DNA from 2 places in the Kocuria sp. UCD-OTCP genome. Region 2 is predicted to be linked to the other one. Evidence: predicted binding sites of a transcription regulator. Region 2 holds the regulator's gene; the other holds the start of a gene.

Region 1 (10,249 bases), on a different contig from region 2:
CGACGACGCGGATCAGGCCGCGGGCCAGGCGTCGGCGATGTCCTGGCGGGTGTCCCCGAGGGTCTGCATGATGGCCTTGGTCCCGGCGAGGACCGGCATGAAGTTGGCGTCCCCGTTCCAGCGTGGCACCACGTGCTGGTGCAGGTGCCCCGAGAGGGAGCCGCCGGCCGCGGCCCCCAGGTTGATGCCCACGTTGAAGGCGTGCGGGGACGCGACGCCGCGGATCGTGGCGACCGCGGTGCGGGTCAGATCCGTGAGCTCCCGCAGCTCCGCCGGCTCGAGCTCCGTCAGATCGGCCACGTGCCGGTACGGGCAGACCATGAGGTGGCCGGGGTTGTACGGGAACAGGTTGAGGATCACGAAGCAGTGCTCGCCGCGGTGGACGATCAGCGACTCCTCGTCCGCGCGCTGCGGGCCGTTGCAGAAGGGGCACCCGGGGTCCTCCCGCACGGATGGGTCCTCGCCGCGCACGTAGGCGAGCCGGTGCGGGGTCCACAGCCGCTGGAAGCTGTCGGGCACCCCGGGGATCTCGAACTCGTCCTGGCGGATCCAGTGGTGCGGGGGCCCGGCGTCGGGCGCCGTACCGGTCACTGCCCCACCCCGGCCGTCTCCGCGGCGGCGCGGGGGTCCTCGGCGGCGGCGGCCGTCGGCTCCTCGTTGATCCGCCGCTGGACGTGCGCCACGATCCGCTCCACGGCCTCGCCGACCGGGACGCCGTTGTCCTGCGAGCCGTCGCGGAAGCGGAAGGACACGGCGTTCGCCTCCGCGTCCTCCCCGCCCGCGATGAGCACGAACGGGACCTTCTCCTTGGAGGCGGTGCGGATCTTCTTGGGGAACCGGTCCGAGCCGGCGTCGAGCTCCACGCGCACGCCGCGGGCCCGGAGCGTGTCCACCACGCCCTGCAGGTAGTCGTTGAAGGCCTCGGCCACCGGGATGGCCACGACCTGGACGGGGGCCAGCCACCCCGGGAACGCCCCGGCGTAGTGCTCCACGAGCACCCCCATGAACCGCTCCACGGAGCCGAACAGGGCACGGTGGATCATCACGGGCCGCTGCCGGGTGCCGTCGGCGGCCTGGTACTCCAGGTCGAAGCGCTCCGGGAGGTTGAAGTCGAGCTGGATGGTGGACATCTGCCAGGTCCGTCCGATCGCGTCCTTGGCCTGCACCGAGATCTTCGGGCCGTAGAACGCGGCGCCGCCGGCGTCCGGGACCAGGTCCAGCCCGGACTCGGCCGCGACCTCGGCGAGGGTGTTCGTGGCCTCCTCCCAGAGCTCGTCCGAGCCCACGAACTTCTCGGGGTCCTTGGTGGAGAGCTCGAGGTAGAAGTCGTCCAGCCCGTAGTCCTTGAGCAGGTCCAGCACGAAGCCGAGCGTGGTGGTCAGCTCCGCCTTCATCTGCTCCCGGGTGCAGTAGATGTGGGCGTCGTCCTGGGTCATGCCCCGCACCCGGGTCAGGCCGTGCACCACGCCGGACTTCTCGTACCGGTAGACCTGCCCGAACTCGAACAGGCGCAGCGGCAGCTCCCGGTAGGAGCGGCCCCGGGAGCGGAAGATGAGGTTGTGCATCGGGCAGTTCATGGGCTTCAGGTAGTAGTCCTGGCCCTGCTTGGTCAGCTCCCCGGTCTGCGGGTCCCGCTCCTCGTCCACGTGCATCGCGGGGAACATGCCCTCGCGGTACCAGTCGAGGTGGCCGGAGACCTCGTAGAGGTGGCCCTTGGTGATGTGCGGGGTGTAGACGAACTCGTAGCCGGCCTCCGTGTGGCGCTCCCGGGAGTAGTCCTCCATGGTCTTGCGGATGATCCCGCCCCGGGGGTGGAACACCGGAAGGCCGGAGCCGAGCTCGTCGGGGAAGGAGAACAGGTCCATCTCCGAGCCGAGCCGGCGGTGGTCGCGCCGCTCCGCCTCGGCGAGGCGGTTCTTGTACGCGGTGAGGTCCTCCTTGGACGGCCACGCGGTGCCGTAGATGCGCTGGAGCTGCTTGTTCTTCTCGGAACCGCGCCAGTAGGCCGCGGCCGAGCGCATCAGGGCGTAGCCGTTGCCGATCAGCTTGGTGTCCGGCAGGTGCGGGCCGCGGCACAGGTCCTTCCAGACCGTCTCCCCGGTCTTGCGGTCCACGTTGTCGTAGATCGTCAGCTCGCCGGCGGCGACCTCCACGGAGGCGCCCTCCGCGGCGGCGTCCACGTCCGCGCCGGAGCCGGGGCCCTGGGACAGGCCGATGAGCTCGAGCTTGTACGGCTCGTCCGCCATCTCGGCCCGGGCCTCCTCCTCGCTCACCGCACGGCGGCGGAAGGACTGGGTGGAGTTCACGATCCGCTGCATCCGCTTCTCGATGGCCTTGAGGTCCTCGGGCGTGAACGCCTGCTCGACGTCGAAGTCGAAGTAGAAGCCGTCGGTGATGTAGGGGCCGATGCCGAGCTTGGCGTCCTCGTGCAACTGCTGCACGGCCTGGGCCATGACGTGGGCGGCGGAGTGGCGCAGCACCTCGAGGCCCTCGGGCTCGGAGATGAGCACCCGCTCCACGGCGTCCCCGTCGGCCAGCTCGGTGGCGAGGTCCTTGAGCGCGCCGTTGACCCGGGCCACCACCACGGAGCGGTCCTCACGGTACAGGTCCGCGGCGGACGTCCCGGTCCCCACCGTGCGCTGCTCGCCGTCGACGGTGATCGTGAGGGGGGCGGACTCGGGCTGGTGCTCGGGCACGGTGGTCATGGGGAAGGTGCTCCTCGGGTCGGGATCGGCACGCACCGGTACGGGGGGCGCGTGGCAGCGGCACCGGCGGGCGGCGCGCACTGCATCGATGGTACCTGTCGGCCGGTGGGGGCCGCGGCGGTGAGATGATGGCCGGCGGAGGTGAGGCCACCCGATGCCCGCAGACGTTCCCGGACCGCCCGACCCGCCCGCACCGGGAGGGGAGGTGCCCTCTCCCCCGCCGCACCGGCTGTGGACCGCCGGCTTCGTGCTGATGTGGGCGGGCCAGTTCCTCATCTCCATGAACTTCTACCTGCTGATGACCGTCATGGCGCTCTACGCCATGGAGCGCTTCGGCACGGACGAGGCGCTGGCCGGGGTGGCCACGAGCGCCTTCATCGTCGGGGCGGTCCTGGCGCGGCTGCTCACCGGCAAGTACATGGAGCTGCTCGGGCGCCGGCGCGTGCTGCTCGCCGCGCTCGTGCTGCTGGCGCTGTGCGCCGCCGCCTACCTGCTCGACACCGGCTTCTGGGGCCTGCTGGTGGTGCGGGTGCTCAACGGCGTGGGCTTCGGCATGGCCACCACCGTGCTGCCCGCGTCCGTCCAGGCCCTCATCCCCGCGCACCGGCGGGGCGAGGGCACCGGGTACTTCATGCTCTCCACCACCCTGGCCGCCGCGCTGGGTCCCCTGGCGGGACTGAGCCTGTCCACGGCGGTGGGCTACGACACGCTCTTCGGGGTGTGCACGACGGTCGCCCTGCTGGGTCTCGCCGTGGGAGCCGTCACCCGGGTCCCCGAGCTGAGCCTCTCCGCCGAGCAGCGGGCGGGGCTGCGGTCCTTCTCCGTGGGGCAGTTCGTGGAGGCGCGGGCCCTGCCCGTCTCGGCGCTCATGCTCTTCGTGGGCGTGGGGTACTCGGCGGTCCTGTCCTTCCTCAACCCGTTCGCCGTGCAGGCGGACCTCGTGGGCCCCGCGGGCGCGTACTTCGTGGCCTACGCCGTCACCGTCCTGGTGAGCCGCCCGTTCGCGGGCCGGCTGCAGGACCGGCGCGGGGACAACGCGGTGCTGTACCCGTCGCTGCTGCTCTTCGTGGTGGCGCTGCTGCTGCTCGCGGCCGCGGACTCGCCGTTCCTCGTGCTCGCCTCGGGCACGGTGCTGGGCGTGGGCTACGGGGCGGTGCTCTCGGCGGCCCAGGCCGCCGCGGTCCGCTCGGCCCCGCTCACCCGCGTGGGGCTGTCCACGTCGACCTACTTCCTGTGCATGGACGTGGGGGTGGCCCTGGGCCCGATGCTCATGGGGGCCCTGGTCCCTGCGCTGGGCTACCGGGGGATGTACGTGGCGGCCGCGGCGGTGGTCGCGCTGGGCCTGGTCTACTACGCGGCCGTGCCCGGCACGCGGGCCCGGCGGGCAGCGGGGTGAACCGCGTCCGGCACGACGACGGGGCCCCCGTCACCAGAACGGTGACGGGGGCCCCGGAGTCGATCGGGTGCGATCAGATGCGGTCGCGGCGATCGTCGTCGGTCAGGCCGGTGCCGCGGTTGCGGTCGGTCAGGCCGGTGCCGCGCTCGGCGTCGGTCTCGACCTCGACCTGCTCCTTGCGGACCTCGGCGTCGACGCGCTCGGTGTCGCGGACGGTCTCCTTCTCCAGGCCGACCTTCTCGACGCCCACGGTCTCCTTGGCGACGACGGGACGCTCCTCGTGGAGGGTCACGTCGACGTCCTCCTCGCCGATGGTGCCGGCGGTGGCCTCGGTGCCGCTCAGCGGGGTGCGCTCGACACGGACCTCTTCGCGCTCGAGGGGCACGTCCACGGACTCGTTCTCCGTGACCACGTACTTGCGCAGACGGGCGCGGCCGGTCTCCTGGCGCTCCTTGCCGACGTGCAGCTGCTCCTCGTGGCGGACCACGCCGTTGTCGACACTGTCGGTGCGGTCACGGTCGGTGAGCCCGGCGGTGCGGTCGCGGTCGACGTCGGCGATCCCCGCGGTGCGGTCGGTGTCGACGTCGGTGATCCCGGCAGTGCGGTCACGGTCACGGTCGGTGTCGGCGTACCCGTCGTTCTCGGGGTAGCCGGCAGTGCCGGTCGCCGGGACGGCGTTGCGGTCGGTGTCCGCGGCGTAGCGGTCGTCGCGGTCGGCGAGACCTGCGGCGCCGGCGGTCCCGGCGGCACCAGCGGTGCCGGCAACGCCGGCGGTGCGGTCACGGTCGGTGCGGTCGCGGTCGTCGGTGCCGGAGTAGTTCATCTTGTAGTAGCGGTAGATCTCCTCCTCCTCGGCCGGGGAGAGGTGCTGGTCCGCGTCCACGTTCGGGGCGTCCTTGACGACGTCCTTGGTGTAGGGAAGGACGAGGCGGTCGCCGTCCTGCTGGGCGCCGTCGGCGGGGACGAAGCTCTCCTTGGTGCCGAAGAGACCGGTGTTGACGGTCACGAAGGTGACCTCTTCGGTGTTGTCGTCCAGGAAGACCTGCTCGACCTTGCCGATCTTGTCGCCGTCCGACCCGTAGGCGGTGGCGGACAGCAGTGCGTTCACGTCGTACGTAGCCATGAGAACTCCTTCTCTATTCTGCGAGGCAACGGGCTCCCCTGGACGGGGGGCTCGCCGCGGACGATCTCCGCCCGGGGAGGCGGGGTGCAGCTCGTCCGCTGTTATTAGTAACCATACTGGCAATCAGTTCGCTGGCCAATGGCTTCACCGAGAGTGAAACCCCTGGATCCGGACGGTCTCCCGGCTCATCCTGCCCCGGCTCCCCGCAGGCTAGGCGGGGCCGCGGCGCGCACCGCGGCCGGGGTTCCGGGGTCGGCGAGGTCCCAGGCCTGCTCGGCGCTGATGCTGATCCCCCGGGGCCCGGTGCGCCGCGTCCGGCCCCGCACCAGCAGCATCCGCGTGCCGAACAGGTGCTGCCCCGAGCGGGCCTGGGCGTCGGAGAAGAAGGCGCAGTCCACCGCGCCCGTGCCGTCGTCGAGGCTGACGAAGACCACCCGCCGGCCGCTGCGCATGGGCGGGGTCATGGTCGAGACCCGCACCCCCGCCACGAGCACCTCGGACCGGTTGCGCAGCTCCAGCAGCCGCTCCGCGGGCGTGACCCCGAGCTCGCCGAGCAGGGGCGCCCAGCTCTCCAGCAGGTGCGCCGAGACGTCCACCGCGAGCAGGTCCAGCTCGGTGCGGACCTTCTCCGCCAGGGTGGGCTCGGGGCGCTCCGCGGGCAGGGCGCGCAGCTCGAGGTCCCCGAGCGGAAGGGCCAGCTGTCCCTCGACCTCCCCGGCCGGCCGGGCGGGCCGGCCGCTGTCCGCCCGGGCCCGCAGGGCGTGCACGAGGTCGGCGCGGGACGCGGGGCCGCCGGAGCGGCGCAGCAGGCCGTCGAAGGCCCCCACGGCGGCGAGACGCTCGAGGGTGCGCCGGGCGGGACGGGCCCGCTGCCGCAGCTCGGCGAGCGAGGCGTAGGGCTGCCCCGCCACGATCCGGCGGACCTCGGCCCGGGAGACCCCGTGGATCCCGGTGAGGGCCAGGCGCACGCCCAGGCGGGCGGGGTCGTCGTCGAGCCGTTCCACCCGGTAGTGCTCGTCGGAGCGGTTGACGTCCACGGGCAGGACGGGGATGCCCATCCGCCGCGCCTCCCCCACGAGCAGGCGCTTGGGGTACATCCCGGGATCGTGCTCCCACAGCCCCGCGAGGAACGCCTCCGGGTGGTGGGCCTTCAGCCACGCGGACTGGTAGGTGGGCACCGCGAACGCCGCGCCGTGGGCCTTGCAGAAGCCGAACGAGCCGAACGCCGCCAGGGTCTCCCAGACCCTGTCCACCACGTCCAGGGGGTAGTCCCGCGCACGGGCCCGCTCGCGGAAGAACTCCTCCACCTCGAGCTGGCGCTCGGAGCCCAGCCGGCGGCGCAGCTCGTCGGCCCGGGCGAGACCGCATCCGGTGAAGGTGTCGAGGATGCGCAGGACCTGCTCGTGGAAGACGGTCACGCCGTGGGTCTCGGCGAGGATCGGGTCGAGGGACGGGTGGATCGAGACGGGCGCGGACCAGCCGTGGCGGTGCTCCAGGTAGGGGCGCACCATGTCCGAGTGCATCGGCCCGGGACGGAACAGGGAGATGTCCACGATGAGGTCGCGGAAGCTCGTGGGCGCCATCTTGCCGATGAGCTCGCGCTGGCCCGGGGACTCGATCTGGAAGCACCCCAGGGTGTGGGTCGAGCGGATGAGCTCGAACGTCCTCCCGTCGTCCACGGGGATCGCCTCGAGGTCCAGGCGGGGCCGGTCCGGGTGGGTGCGGGCCACCTCGTCGACGGCGTGGGCGAGCGCCGACTGCATCCGCACGCCGAGGATGTCGAGCTTGAGCATGCCCATGGGGTCCATGTCGTGCTTGTCGAACTGGCTCATGGGCATCCCCGTCCCACTGGACTGCACCGGGGTGCGGTCCAGGAGGCTCAGGTCCCCCAGGATCACCCCGCACGGGTGCATGGAGATGTGCCGGGGCAGCCGGTCCAGGCGCTCGGTGAGGTCCACGAGGAGGTCGAGCTGCTTCTCCTGGGCCACCTGCTCGGCGAAGTCCCGCAGCTCCGGCTGGCGGGCGATGGTCTCCCGCAGCGCCGAGGCCGGCAGGTGCCACAGCTGCTTGGCCGCGCCGTCCACGGTCTCGGGGTCGATGCCGAGCGCCAGCCCGGCGTCCCGGACGGCACCGCGGGCCCGGTAGGCGTTCTGCATGCTCATGAGGCTCACCCGTTCGGGGCCGAAGCGCTCGAAGATCCGCCGGTAGACGCGGTGGCGCTCGGCCGACTCGACATCGATGTCGATGTCCGGGAGGGTCGAGCGGTCGTTGGAGAGGAAGCGTTCGAAGAGCAGCTCGTGCTCGAGCGGGTCCACCTGGGAGACGTCGAGCAGATAGTTGACGAGCGAGGACACCCCCGAGCCGCGGGCGGCGTGGCGGACCCCCATCTGCCCGATCATCGCGGAGACCTCGGCCACGGTGAGGAAGTAGGAGGCGAAGCCGAGGTCCTCGATCACCCCCAGCTCCTGCTCCAGCCGGTCCCGCACGGCCCGTGTCATGCGGCGGCCCGGGTAGCGGCGGCCCAGCCCCGTCTCGCACCGGGCCCGCAGCTCTGCGGGCGCCGGCCGGTCCAGGCCCAGCACGGAGGCCTCGGGCACCACCGGCCGCCCCCAGCCGCAGTCGGCGACCGGATCCAGCCGGCACCGGTCGGCCACCCGCTGGGTGCCCGCCAGCAGGGCCGCGGCCCCGGCCGCGCCGAGGTCCGCGGCCCGGGCGATCTCCGCGGCGAGCGCGCGCATCTGCCGGGCGGACTTGAGCCAGCCCTGGCCGTTGGGCTGCAGCGGCTCCGGCGCCGTCGTCCGCCGGGACGTCCCGGTCCGCCCGGCGGCCCTGCCGCCGGGTGCGTGGCCGGCGCGCGCCCCGAGGGTCTCGAGCGGGGTGAGGGCGCGGGCGGCGTCGAGGACGTCGGCGGTGGCGGCCTCGGCGGGGGTGGCGTAGCGCACCGCGTTGGTCAGCACGGGGGTCAGCCCCGCCTCGAGGGCGGCGCGCAGCATCCGGGCCGCGTGGGAGGTGCTGCACGCCGTGCCGGGGGCGGCGAGGTGCGAGACCACCTCCACGGCGAGCGCCGGTGCGGGGAGCAGGGTCCGCCACCGGGCCAGGGCGGCGCGCCCGGTGCGGTAGCGGCGGGCCGCGAGCTCCTGCCCGACGTCGGAGGCGGGCCCGAGCAGGACGGTCAGAACCGGCTCCCCGTGCCGGGGCGAGTGTGCGGCGGCCGCGATCTCGGCGGCGGTCACCCCGGGCGGGCCCGCTGCGGCGTGGGCGGTGGAGACGAGCCGGCACAGGGCGGCGTAGCCCGCACCGGCGGTGCCGCCGGCCGCCAGGACCACCACGCGGCCGAGGGCGCGCTCGCGGCCGGGGTCCAGCAGGGCGAGGTCGGCCCCCAGGACCGGGTCGATGCCGTGCTCCCGGCACGCGCCCAGGTGCTTGATCGCGCCGTAGAGCCCGTCCCGGTCGGTGCAGGCGAGGGCGTCCGCGCCGTCCGCCGCGGCGGCGGCCGCCAGGACGGCAGGCCGGCTGACCCCGAAGTGGGCGCTGAAGGCGGTGGCGACGTGCAGGTGCGGAAAGCTCACGCCCCCATTCGAATACGTGTTCGAATCTTAAGTCAATTGCAAACCACCGGGGCCGCGGGAACTCCGGCTCCTGGGCGTCCGTGGCGGCGCACGCCGGCCCAGGAGGACGCAGGGCCCGGGCGGGACACGATCCGCCCACGGCCCGCAGGGGCGCCGCGCACGGGGACGCCCTCGTTCCGGGACGGGGATGCCGCACTTCTGTGGCATGTTGTTTCCTGCACCCACGGGCAGCACCGAGGGGCCCGCACCCCCGCCGCACGGACGCAGGAGGAGACGACGATGGACGTCCGGCAGCTCACGTACTTCCTGGCCGTGGTGGACCACGGCGGCTTCACCCGCGCCGCGGAGCAGCTGCTCATCGCCCAGCCCTCCCTGTCCCAGACGATCAAGGGCCTCGAGCGGGAACTGGGGGTGCCGCTGTTCCACCGGATCGGGCGGCGGGTGGTGCTCAGCGAGGCCGGCGAGGAGCTGGTGGGCCCGGCCCGGGTGGTGGTCCGGGACCTGGAGGCCGCCCGGTCCGCCGTCGACGACCTGCGCGGGGTGCGCAGCGGCCGCCTGGACGTGGTCGCCATGCCCTCCCCCGGCGTCGAACCGCTCACGTCGATGATCGCCGCCTACGCGGGAGCCCACCCGGCCGTGACGGTCAGCGTGGAAGCGGCCTTCACCCCCGAGGAGGTGGTCGACGCGGTGCGCACCGGCCGCGCCGAGATCGGCATCCTGGGCTCGGAGCACCCGTTCCGCTCCGCCGAGGTCGAGGTGATGCACCTGGAGCAGCAGCCCCTGGTGCTCATCGTGGCACCGCAGGCGGACACCTTCGGTGACGGGCACGCCATCCGCCGGGAGGACCTGGCCGGGCACCGGGTGGTCGTCTCCCAGCAGGGCTCGCTGATGCGGCGGCTGGTCGACGACGCCCTGGCCGGCGGGGTGCCGGTCGAGATCGCCGCCGAGGTCGCCCACCGCACCTCGGTCCTCCCGCTGGTGCTGGCCGGGGTCGGGCACGCGGTGCTGCCCTCCTCCTGGACCCCGCTGGCGCGCGCCGCAGGGCTGCGGGTGCTGCGGATCGAACCGGTCACCGTGCTGCACGTGGCCGTGCTCAGCCGCCCGGCGCACCTGACCCCGGCCGCCCGCGCGTTCCTGGCGGTCGCCGCCGAGCACGCGGCCCGGCACGCCGCGGACCGCTCCCGGGCACCGGAGGGAACGGCGCCGGACCGGGCCGAGAGGGCGGGCCGGCCGGAGGGGACGGCGCCGCAGGACGCGCCGCGGATCGTGTCATAGGGGATTCCTATCCGGGGGATGGGATTCCGGTCTTGGACCTCATGGTGCTCGGGGCGCTCTACTGGAATCCGGTGCCGCACTGCGCTGCGGACACCACGAGCAGAGCACCCGAGAAGGAGAGCACCCCATGGCCGAGCACCAGGTCTTCACGATCGCCTCGATCCCCGCCGACGGCGTGGGC
Region 2 (10,249 bases):
GGACTACCGCAACAACGACGGCTCCGTCGCCGAGATGTGCGGCAACGGGGTGCGGGTCTTCGTCCACTACCTGCTCCAGCGGGGTCTCGCCGCGGTCCCCGAGGGGGACGTGCTGCGCATCGGCACCCGCGCCGGGGTGAAGACCGTGGCCCGCACCGACTCCGGCTACGCCGTGGACATGGGGCCGTGGACCTTCCTCGACGGGGACGCGGCCCGGTCCCGCGGCTCGGACGCCGTCGTGACCGCCGAGGGGCTGAAGGTGCCCCGCCCCGCGCTGTCGATCGGCATGGGCAACCCGCACACCGTCGTGGCGCTCGCGGAGGGGGAGAAGCTCGACCAGCTCGGGCTGCACACTGCTCCCGTCGTGCGCCCGGAGCCCGTGGACGGGACCAACGTCGAGTTCGTGGTCCCCGCCGACGGCGACGACGACGGCGTGGGCCGGGTGCGGATGCGCGTGCACGAGCGCGGCGTGGGCGAGACGCAGTCCTGCGGGACGGGCGCGTGCGCCGCGGCGGCCGCGACGCGCTTCTGGGGCGGCGCCACGGCCCCCGACCAGTGGCTCGTGCAGGTGCCCGGCGGCATCGTCTCCGTGACGTTCGTCCCCGCGCCCGACGGCGCCGAGCACGTGGTGCTGGCCGGACCGGCCGTGCTGGTGGCCGACGGCACCTTCGTCTGAGGCCTGAGGCCTGAGGTTTGTGGGGCGGCCCGGTGCCGGTCGCTCAGTCCCGCCGTTCGACGAGCAGGACCCGGAACCCCTTGTCGGTCGTGTGCCGGGAGACCCGGAAGGCGGCGCCCAGCGCGGTGCCGAGCCACTTCTGCAGCGAGTCCGCCCCGAGGTTCTTCTGCACCACCAGCCACGCCGTGCCGCCCTCGGCCAGCCGCGGCAGCCACTGGAGGAGCAGCTCGTGCAGCTGCTGCTTGCCGATCCGGATGGGCGGATTGGACCAGATGGTGTCGAAGCGCCGCTCCGCGGGCACCTGCTCCGGCAGCAGCGCCTCCACGCCGGTCAGGCCCAGGGCCGCCGCGTTGTCCCGGGTGAGCCCGAGCGAGCGCTCGTTGACGTCCACGGCCGTGACCCGGGCCCCCGGGGCGGCCCCGGCCAGGCTCAGCGCGATCGGGCCCCACCCGCAACCGATGTCCAGGAGCTCCGCCCCGGCGGGGTCGGGAACATTTTCCAGCAGCACGGACGTTCCCTTGTCGAGACCCCGCGGACTGAACACCCCGTTGGAGGTCTGCAGCGAGACCTCCCGCCCCCGCAGCCGCACGGCCACGGACCGCCGCACCTCGGGGACCGAGGGGTCCTCGGAGAAGTAGTGCTCGGTCCCCGGGTTGGGGGTCGCCGGGCCGGCCACGGGATCGGGGGAGTCGGGAGGCGGTGCCATAGCGCCCCATGCTACCGACAGCGCCCGCCCCGCACGCACCGGGAACCGGCGCGGACCCCGCCGGGACGCCCGGCTCCGACGCCGGGATGTCCGGCTCCGCCACTAGAATGTACTGATCAGCATCCCGTCCGAAAGGAACCATGACCCACCCCCGTGAAACCCCTGCCGAGCCCCGCGACGCCGCGGAGCCCGAGAACGGCCTGAGCCGGCAGGACCTGGAGGACGTCGTCGAGCGCGTGCTGTCCCGGGCCCGTGCCCGGGAGCAGGCCGCCGGGCAGGACACCGCCCCCGAGGACGACTCCACCGCGCCGGGCCGGTTCTCCGGCCGGGCCCGGGAGCTGGCCGACGCCGAGGACGGGCACACCGTCCACGACGGCGACCAGCAGGACCTCGAGGAGCGCCGCGCGCTGCGCCGCGTCGCGGGCCTGTCCACCGAGCTCGAGGACGTCACCGAGCTCGAGTACCGCCAGCTGCGCCTGGAGCGCGTGGTGCTGGCCGGGCTGTGGACGGAGGGCACGCTCGCGGAGGCCGAGAACTCCCTGCGCGAACTGGCCGCGCTCGCCGAGACCGCGGGCTCCGAGGTGCTGGACGGCATCGTCCAGCGCCGGCTCAAGCCGGACCCGGCCACGTACCTGGGCTCGGGCAAGGCCAAGGAGCTGCGGGACATCGTCGCCGCGACCGGCGCGGACACCGTCGTCGTCGACTCCGAGCTCGCCCCCTCCCAGCGGCGCGGGCTGGAGGACGTCGTGAAGGTCAAGGTCATCGACCGCACGGGTCTGATCCTCGACATCTTCGCCCAGCACGCCAAGTCCAAGGAGGGCAAGGCCCAGGTCGAGCTCGCCCAGCTCGAGTACCTGCTCCCGCGCCTGCGCGGCTGGGGCGAGTCCCTGTCCCGCCAGGCCGGCGGTCGCGCCGCCGCCGGTGAGGGCATCGGCTCCCGCGGCCCCGGTGAGACCAAGATCGAGCTGGACCGCCGGCGCATCCGCACCCGCATGGCCAAGCTGCGGCGTGAGATCGCCGCGATGAAGCCGGCGCGCGAGACCAAGCGGCTCAACCGCCGCCGCCACTCCGTGCCCTCGGTGGCGATCGCCGGCTACACCAACGCGGGCAAGTCCTCGCTGCTGAACCGGCTCACGGACGCGGGCGTGCTCGTGGAGAACGCCCTGTTCGCCACCCTGGACCCCACGGTCCGCCGCGCGCAGACACCGGACGGCATCGGCTACACGCTCTCGGACACGGTCGGCTTCGTCCGGTCGCTGCCCACGCAGCTCGTCGAGGCGTTCCGCTCCACCCTGGAGGAGGTCGCCGACTCCGACCTCATCCTGCACGTGGTGGACGCCTCCCACCCGGACCCGGAGGGCCAGATCCGCGCGGTGCGCCAGGTCTTCACGGACATCGACGCGCAGAACATCCCCGAGATCATCGCCCTGAACAAGGTGGACGCCGCCGACCCGTTCGTGGTCGAGCGGATCAAGCAGCGCGAGCGCAACGTGGTGGTGGTCTCGGCCCGCACCGGGGAGGGCATCGAGGAGCTGCGGCAGCGGATCAGCGAGTCCATCCCGCGGCCCGAGACGGTGCTGGACCTGCTCGTCCCCTACCAGCGCGGGGACGTGGTCAGCCGGCTGCACGACTGGGACGCGGAGATCCTGCGCACCGAGCACCTGCCCGAGGGCACCCACCTGCTCGTGAAGGTCCGCGAGGACCTCGCGGCCGAGCTCGCGGAGTTCGCCCCCGAGCGCGCTCCCGGCTTCGGCGCCGAGAGCGCCTGAGCGCGTGGCCGCCGCATTCGTGGACGAGTCCGGGCACGACGTCTCGGGCGTGCGCCCGGAGACCCTGCCCGGGGCCAAGGACTCCCTGGCCCTGCTGGACACCGCCGTGACCGCGATGGGCGGGCAGGTCCGGGACGGGCAGCGGCTGATGACCGCCAAGGTGGCCGAGGCCCTGGACCGGGGCCGGCACCTGCTGGTCCAGGCGGGGACCGGCACCGGCAAGTCCCTCGCGTACCTGGCCCCGCTCGTGGAGCACGCCCAGCGCGCGGACAAGCCGGTGGTCGTGGCCACCGCGACGCTCGCGCTGCAGTCGCAGATCGTCGGCCGGGACGTGCCGCGCCTGCTGGCCGCCCTCGAGGGCGAGCTCGAGCGGGACGTGGACGTGGCCCTGCTCAAGGGCCGCAGCAACTACGCGTGCCTGCACAAGATCGAGGGCGGCTACCCGTCCGACGACGAGCCCGGCGCGCTCTTCGCGCTGCCCGACGCCGCCCCGCACCCCGGCCCGCCGCAGCCCGAGGCCGCCGAGAACCCCGGGCGGCTGGGGCAGGAGGTCCAGCGCCTGCGCGAGTGGGCCCGCGAGACCGGGACCGGCGACCGGGACGAGGTGCTCCCCGGGGTCAGCGACCGCGCCTGGCGCCAGGTGTCGGTCACGGCGAAGGAGTGCCTGGGCCGCAGCTGTCCCCTGGTCGAGGACTGCTTCGCGGAGCTCGCCAAGCAGCGGGCCGGTGAGGCCGACATCGTCATCACCAACCACGCCCTGCTCGCGATCAACGCGTTCGAGGGCATCACGGTGCTGCCCGAGCACGACGTCGTGGTCATCGACGAGGCCCACGAGCTCCAGGACCGGGTGACGGGCGCCGTCACCGGACAGCTCTCCGCGGCGATGGTCCGCTCGGCCGCCGCGTCCGCGCGCAAGCACACCTCCGCGAGCCCCGACTCGCTCACCGCCGGGGCCGCCAACCTCGAGGCCGCCCTGATGGGCGCTCCCGCCGAGCTGCTGCACCGCGGCCTCGGGGACGCCCAGGCGGCGGCCGTGGCCCAGATCCGGGACGCCGCCCGCACCGTGATGACCGAGTCCAAGGCCGGTCCCGGGGAGAAGGACGGGGACGCCGGCCGGCAGATGGCCCGCTCCCGGGTGAGCGACGTCCTCGACCTGGCCGAGCGGATCCTCGCCGCCGAGGAGCACCGCGAGGTGCTGTGGATCTCGCGCCAGGGCGGCTGGGAGCCGGGCCGCGGCTACGTGCCCGCGGAGGACACCGACCCGGCGACCCTGCACGTGGCCCCGCTCAGCGTGGCCGGCACCCTGCGGGAGGGGCTCTTCGACGGGCGCACCGTGGTCCTCACCTCCGCCACCCTGTCCGTCGGCTCGTCCTTCGACTCCGCCGCCGGCGCCCTCGGCCTGCGGGGCGAGGGCGCCCCGCGCTGGGAGGGCGTGGACGTCGGCAGCCCGTTCGACTACCCGAAGCAGGGCATCCTCTACCTCGCCAAGCACCTGGAGAAGCCCGGCCGCCGGCTCACGGAGGCCCAGCTGGACGAGATGCTGGCCCTGCTGGAGGCCTCCAGGGGCGGGGCCCTCGGGCTCTTCTCCTCCCGCCGGGCGGCGGAGGAGGCGGCCGAGGCGCTGCGCGGGCGCACCGACCTGCCGATCCTGTGCCAGGGGGAGTCCTCGCTCGCGGGACTCGTCCAGGAGTTCACCGACGACCCGGCCACGAGCCTGTTCGGCACGATGAGCCTGTGGCAGGGCGTCGACGTCCCGGGGGCCTCGTGCCGGCTCGTGATGATCGACCGGATCCCCTTCCCGCGCCCGGACGACCCGCTGGCGAGCGCCCGCAGCCGCGCCGCGGAACGGGCCGGCGGCAACGGGTTCATGTCCGTGTCCGCGACGCACGCGGCCGTGCGGCTCGCCCAGGGGGCCGGGCGGCTCATCCGCGCGGGCGGGGACCGGGGCGTCGTGGCGATCCTGGACTCCCGGATCGCGACCGCCCGCTACGGCGGCTTCCTCCGCGGGTCCCTGCCGCCGCTGTGGACCACCACGGACCGCCAGGTGGTGCTCGGCGCCCTGCAGCGGCTCTCCGTGGGCTGAGCACGTCCCGCTGCCGCCCGGGGGGTCTGCCCGGACCGCGCCGGGCCCGCACGGGGTCCGGACAGCAGGGTGTCCGAACAACAGGGTGTCCGGACGGCGGCCGGCCCGGACGGCAACGGGCCCCCCACCGGCGGCGGAGGGCCCGGGTGCCGGGGCGTGCGGCGGCTCAGAGGCTGCGCAGCACCGAGACGACCTTGCCCATCACGGTGGCGTGGTCGCCGAGGATCGGCTCGTAGCGCGTGTTCTGCGGCAGCAGCCAGGTGTGGCCGTCCCGCTGGCGGAAGGTCTTGACCGTGGCCTCGTCGTCGAGCAGGGCGGCCACGATGTCCCCGTTGTCGGCGGCGCTCTGCCGGCGCACCACCACCCAGTCGCCGTCGCAGATCGCGGCGTCGATCATCGAGTCGCCCTTGACGCGCAGCATGAACAGCTCGCCGTGCCCGACCAGCTGGCGGGGCAGCGCGAGGACGTCCTCCACGGACTGCTCGGCCGTGATCGGCCCGCCGGCGGCGATGTGGCCCACCAGGGGGACCATCGTCACGTCCGCCGAGGTGGACAGCTCGGCCACGGCGTTCTGGGCGGCGGGACGAGCGGTCCGGCCCGCCGGTGCCGCCGGGGCCTCCTCCGACGGCTCGGCGGACTCCGCCCCGGCGGTCCCGCGCAGCTGCAGGGGAGTGAGCACCTCCATGGCCCGCGGGCGCTTGGGGTCGCGGCGCAGATAGCCCAGCTTCTCGAGCTGGGCGAGCTGGTGGGTGACGCTGGAGAGCGAGGCCAGGCCCACGAGGTCCCCGATCTCCCGCATGGACGGCGGATAGCCGTGCTCGGCGATGGAGCGCTGGATGGCCTCGAGGATGGTGCGCTGGCGCACGGTGAGCCCGCGGCTGCGCGAGCGTGCCCCGGGGCGGGCGCCCCGGGCGCGGGGCTCCTCGGGGGTGGGGGGCTGGGCCATGGGAGCGTCGTCCTTTCCCGTCCGGCTGCAGGTGCCGCAGCCGGTCTGCGCGGTCCCGGTTCCGATGTCGGACCCGGGTGGTTCGATGGGTCCCGGTCGGCAGGCGCAGAGGGTCCGCAGCGCGCGCCGGCCGGGGGCCCGGACCTGTCCTCAGCCTAGGCGACACGCCGTGTGTGTTCAAACATATGTACGACCCGCTGTCGACAGCATTCGCAGACACGTGCTAGACATGGGTCATCGGTATTCGAAAGTATGTTCGATCGAATGGAGGCCCGCGAGGGTCGTCGACCGGACCGGTGTTCGAGATCGCCCGCTCCGTGCGGGAACGTCAAGGAGTTCATGTCATGAGTGCCAGTGCCACCCTCACCCCCGTCGTCGCCCGCCGCCGCGAGTCCGCAGGATCCGCCCGGGGGCTCGGCCGTGCGCTCCGGCGGGCCCGTCCCGCCCGCTCCGCGTCCCGCACCCCGCTGACCCTGACCCGCCGCGGCCGCCTGGTGTTCCTGGGGCTGCCCGTCCTGGCCGGCTCCGCCGCCCTGGTGGTGCTCGCCGTGATCTTCCTCGTCCCCTCGACGGCCACGGCCACGAGCGCACCCGTCCCGGGCTCCGGGACCGAGCAGACCACCGTGTTCCCCGGGCAGAGCCTGTGGGAGCTCGCCGTGGTGGCCGACCCGGACCGGGACCCGCGGGAGGTCATGGACGAGATCGTGGAGCTCAACGACCTGGACAGCTCCGTGCTCGTGGCCGGCCAGCTCCTCGAGGTCCCGGCCGCCTGAGCCGCCCGCCCGATCAGCACGCCCCGCTCTGTGCACCCCGATCTGTACGCCCCGATCTGTACGCCCCGGGCGGAGCACTAAACTGTCCGGGTGACGCAGAACCTGGACCGACTCAACGCCCTCCCGCTCCGCGACGACCTGCGCGGCAAGACGCCGTACGGCGCCCCGCAGCTCGACGTCGCCGTGGCGCTCAACACCAACGAGAACACCCATCCGGTCCCGGCGGACGTGCACGCGGCGATCGTCCGGGAGGTCACCGAGGCGGCCTGGACCCTCAACCGGTACCCGGACCGCGAGTTCACCGCCCTGCGCGAGGAGCTCGCCGCGTACCTCGGCCACGGGCTCGGGCCCGGGAACCTGTGGGCGGCCAACGGGTCCAACGAGATCCTGCAGCAGATCCTGCAGGCCTTCGGCGGCCCGGGCCGCACCCTGCTCAGCTTCGTCCCCACCTACTCGATGTACCCGCTGCTGGCCTCCGGCACGCACACCGGCTTCGTCGCCGGGGAGCGGGCGGCGGACTTCGGCCTGTCCGCGGAGTCCGCGGCCGAGCAGGTGCGCCGGCACCGCCCCGACGTGGTCTTCCTCTGCTCGCCCAACAACCCGACCGGCACCGCGCTGGGCTCGGACGTGGTCACCGCCGTGTACGAGGCGGGGGAGGAGTTCCGCACCGTCGTGGTGGTCGACGAGGCGTACGCGGAGTTCTCCCACGGCGGCACCCCCACCGCGCTCACGCTGCTCGAGGGCCGGCCCCGGCTGATCGTCTCCCGCACCATGAGCAAGGCGTTCGCGCTCGCCGGCGCCCGCCTCGGCTACTTCGCGGCGGCGCCGGAGGTCGCCGACGCCGTGCGCCTGGTCCGGCTGCCGTACCACCTCTCCGCCGTCACCCAGGCCACGGCCCTGGCGGCCCTGCGCCACTCGGAGTCGCTGCTGGCCAACGTGGAGGACATCAAGGTCCAGCGCGACCGGATCGTCGACGAGCTCAAGCGGATCGGGCTGGAGCCGGCCGAGTCGGACTCCAACTTCGTGTTCTTCGGCGGCATGGAGGACTCCCGGGCCGTGTGGGGGGAGCTGCTCGAGGACGGGGTGCTCGTGCGGGACGTCGGGATCCCCGGCCACCTGCGCGTCACCGCCGGCACCGAGGAGGAGACCACCGCGTTCCTGACCAGCATGGAGCGGATCGTCTCCGCCGGCTGAGGGGCCCCGGGGCCGGGTCCTCCCGACCCGGATAGCATGGAGGCAGACCACCACCACCGGGCCCGGGGCGCCGCCGTGCGTCCCGGCCCGGACCATCCGCGGCCCACCGACGGCCGTGCCGCGCCCGCGAGGAGTTCCCACCGAATGAGCGACCAGACCACCACCGGCACCCGTGCGCCCCGCCGCGCCGCCCTGGAGCGGCGCACGAGCGAGTCCACGGTGTCCGTCGAGATCGACCTCGACGGCACCGGCGAGAACGACATCGACACCTCGGTGCCCTTCTACGACCACATGCTCACCGCGCTGTCGAAGCACTCCCTGATCGACATGCGGATCCGGGCGACCGGGGACACCCACATCGACGTCCACCACACCGTCGAGGACACCGCGATCGTCCTCGGGGACGCCCTGCGCCAGGCGCTGGGCGAGAAGGCCGGGATCCGCCGGTTCGGCGAGGCCACCGTCCCGCTGGACGAGGCCCTGGCCAACGCCGTGGTCGACATCTCCGGCCGGCCCTACGCGGTGCACACCGGCGAGCCGGAGGGCCAGCAGTACCACCTCATCGGCGGGCACTTCACCGGCTCCATGGTCCAGCACGTCTTCGAGTCCCTGGCCCACCACGCCGGGATCTGCCTGCACGTCACGCTGCTGGCCGGCCGGGACCCGCACCACATCGCCGAGGCCCAGTTCAAGGCCCTGGCCCGCGCGCTGCGCCAGGCCGTGGAGCCCGATCCCCGGGTCCGCGGCATCCCGTCCACGAAGGGGGCCCTGTGAGCGCCGACGGCACCGCCGCGACCGACGGCGCCGCCCGGCCCACCGTCACGGTCCTCGACTACGGCGCCGGCAACGTGCGCTCGGCCGTGCGCGCCCTCGAGGCCGCCGGCGCGGACGTGGTGCTCAGCGCCGACCCCGAGGCGGTGCTCGACGCCGACGGCCTCGTGGTCCCCGGCGTCGGCGCGTTCGCCGCCGTCATGGACGGCCTGCGCTCCGTGGACGCGCTGCGCCTGATCGGCCGCCGCCTCGCCGGCGGACGGCCCGTGCTGGGCATCTGCGTGGGCCTGCAGGTCCTCTTCGACTCCGGGGTGGAGCACGGCCAGGAGACCGAGGGCATGGGCGAGTGGCCCGGCGTCGTCGAACGGCTGAAGGCCGACGTCGTCCCGCACATGGGCTGGAACACGGTCGACCCGCCCGAGGGCAGCGTCCTGTTCCGGGGCATCGAGGACCAGCGCTTCTACTTCGTGCACTCCTACGGGGTGCAGGAGTGGGACTTCCCGCAGAGCATCCAGAAGATGCGGCCGCCGCAGGTCACCTGGTCCGACCACGGCGGGCGCTTCATCGCCGCTGTGGAGAACGGGGCCCTGTGCGCCACGCAGTTCCACCCCGAGAAGTCCTCCGAGGCGGGCATCCAGCTGCTGCGCAACTGGCTCGGCACCCTGCCTCGCACGGGACGCCTCGACCACCTCAAGGCCGGCGACCCCCTCGGCGGGGACACCCTGGCCGGCCGGCCGACCCTGGAGAGCCAGGACGGCGCCGCGTGAGCGCGGCCGTCGTCGTCATGGTGCTCGGGGCGTTCGTCGCCGGCGGCGCCATCTCGTTCCACCAGCAGCGCAAGCCGCTGTGGACGGTCGTCCTCCTGGCCGCCGTCGCGGCGGCCCTCGTCGGCTACGGCTGGTACGCCTGGTTCCAGGGCCGCTGAGCCCCGGGCCCACCCCGAACGCCCGCACACCCGCACCCGAGCACCGAGAGAAGAGAACCCATGTCCCTGAGCGAGACCCCCCGCCTCCAGCTGCTGCCCGCCGTCGACGTCGCGGACGGCCAGGCCGTGCGCCTGGTCCAGGGCGAGGCCGGCTCCGAGACCGGCTACGGCGACCCGCTCGAGGCCGCCCTCGCGTGGCAGGAGGCCGGCGCCGAGTGGATCCATCTCGTGGACCTCGACGCCGCCTTCGGCCGCGGCGACAACATCGACGTCCTCCGCCGCGTGGCCGCCGAGCTGGAGCTGAAGGTCGAGATGTCCGGCGGCATCCGCGACGACGCCTCGCTGGAGCGGGCGCTGTCCCTGGACCCCGCGCGGATCAACCTGGGCACCGCGGCCCTCGAGAACC

Evidence for each region. The regulator LexA, encoded in region 2, represses DNA repair genes until DNA is damaged. The targets are predictions, from matches to a motif close to TCGAACANNTGTTCGA.
Region 1: a site for LexA is predicted at 8,802-8,817, ahead of H488_RS32560 (DNA polymerase III subunit alpha). Genes of this name have one in related genera too.

The regions. Positions count from the first base shown of each region.
Region 1 covers NZ_AOSQ01000047.1:3,610-13,858, forward strand. Annotated here, with positions in the region: gene H488_RS32540 (HIT family protein) at 13-591, opposite strand; gene thrS (threonine--tRNA ligase) at 588-2,705, opposite strand; gene H488_RS32550 (MFS transporter) at 2,911-4,101, shown strand; gene H488_RS32555 (PRC and DUF2382 domain-containing protein) at 4,175-5,224, opposite strand; gene H488_RS32560 (DNA polymerase III subunit alpha) at 5,410-8,793, opposite strand; gene H488_RS32565 (LysR family transcriptional regulator) at 9,073-10,068, shown strand; partial or broken gene H488_RS0118910 (isocitrate/isopropylmalate family dehydrogenase) at 10,196-10,249, shown strand, end outside.
Region 2 covers NZ_AOSQ01000017.1:32,096-42,344, reverse strand. Annotated here, with positions in the region: gene dapF (diaminopimelate epimerase) at 1-676, shown strand, start outside; gene H488_RS25135 (class I SAM-dependent methyltransferase) at 720-1,382, opposite strand; gene hflX (GTPase HflX) at 1,523-3,151, shown strand; gene H488_RS25125 (ATP-dependent DNA helicase) at 3,156-5,234, shown strand; gene lexA (transcriptional repressor LexA) at 5,401-6,180, opposite strand; gene H488_RS25115 (hypothetical protein) at 6,525-6,953, shown strand; gene H488_RS25110 (histidinol-phosphate transaminase) at 7,044-8,147, shown strand; gene hisB (imidazoleglycerol-phosphate dehydratase HisB) at 8,292-8,921, shown strand; gene hisH (imidazole glycerol phosphate synthase subunit HisH) at 8,918-9,685, shown strand; gene H488_RS37405 (hypothetical protein) at 9,682-9,843, shown strand; gene priA (bifunctional 1-(5-phosphoribosyl)-5-((5-phosphoribosylamino)methylideneamino)imidazole-4-carboxamide isomerase/phosphoribosylanthranilate isomerase PriA) at 9,904-10,249, shown strand, end outside.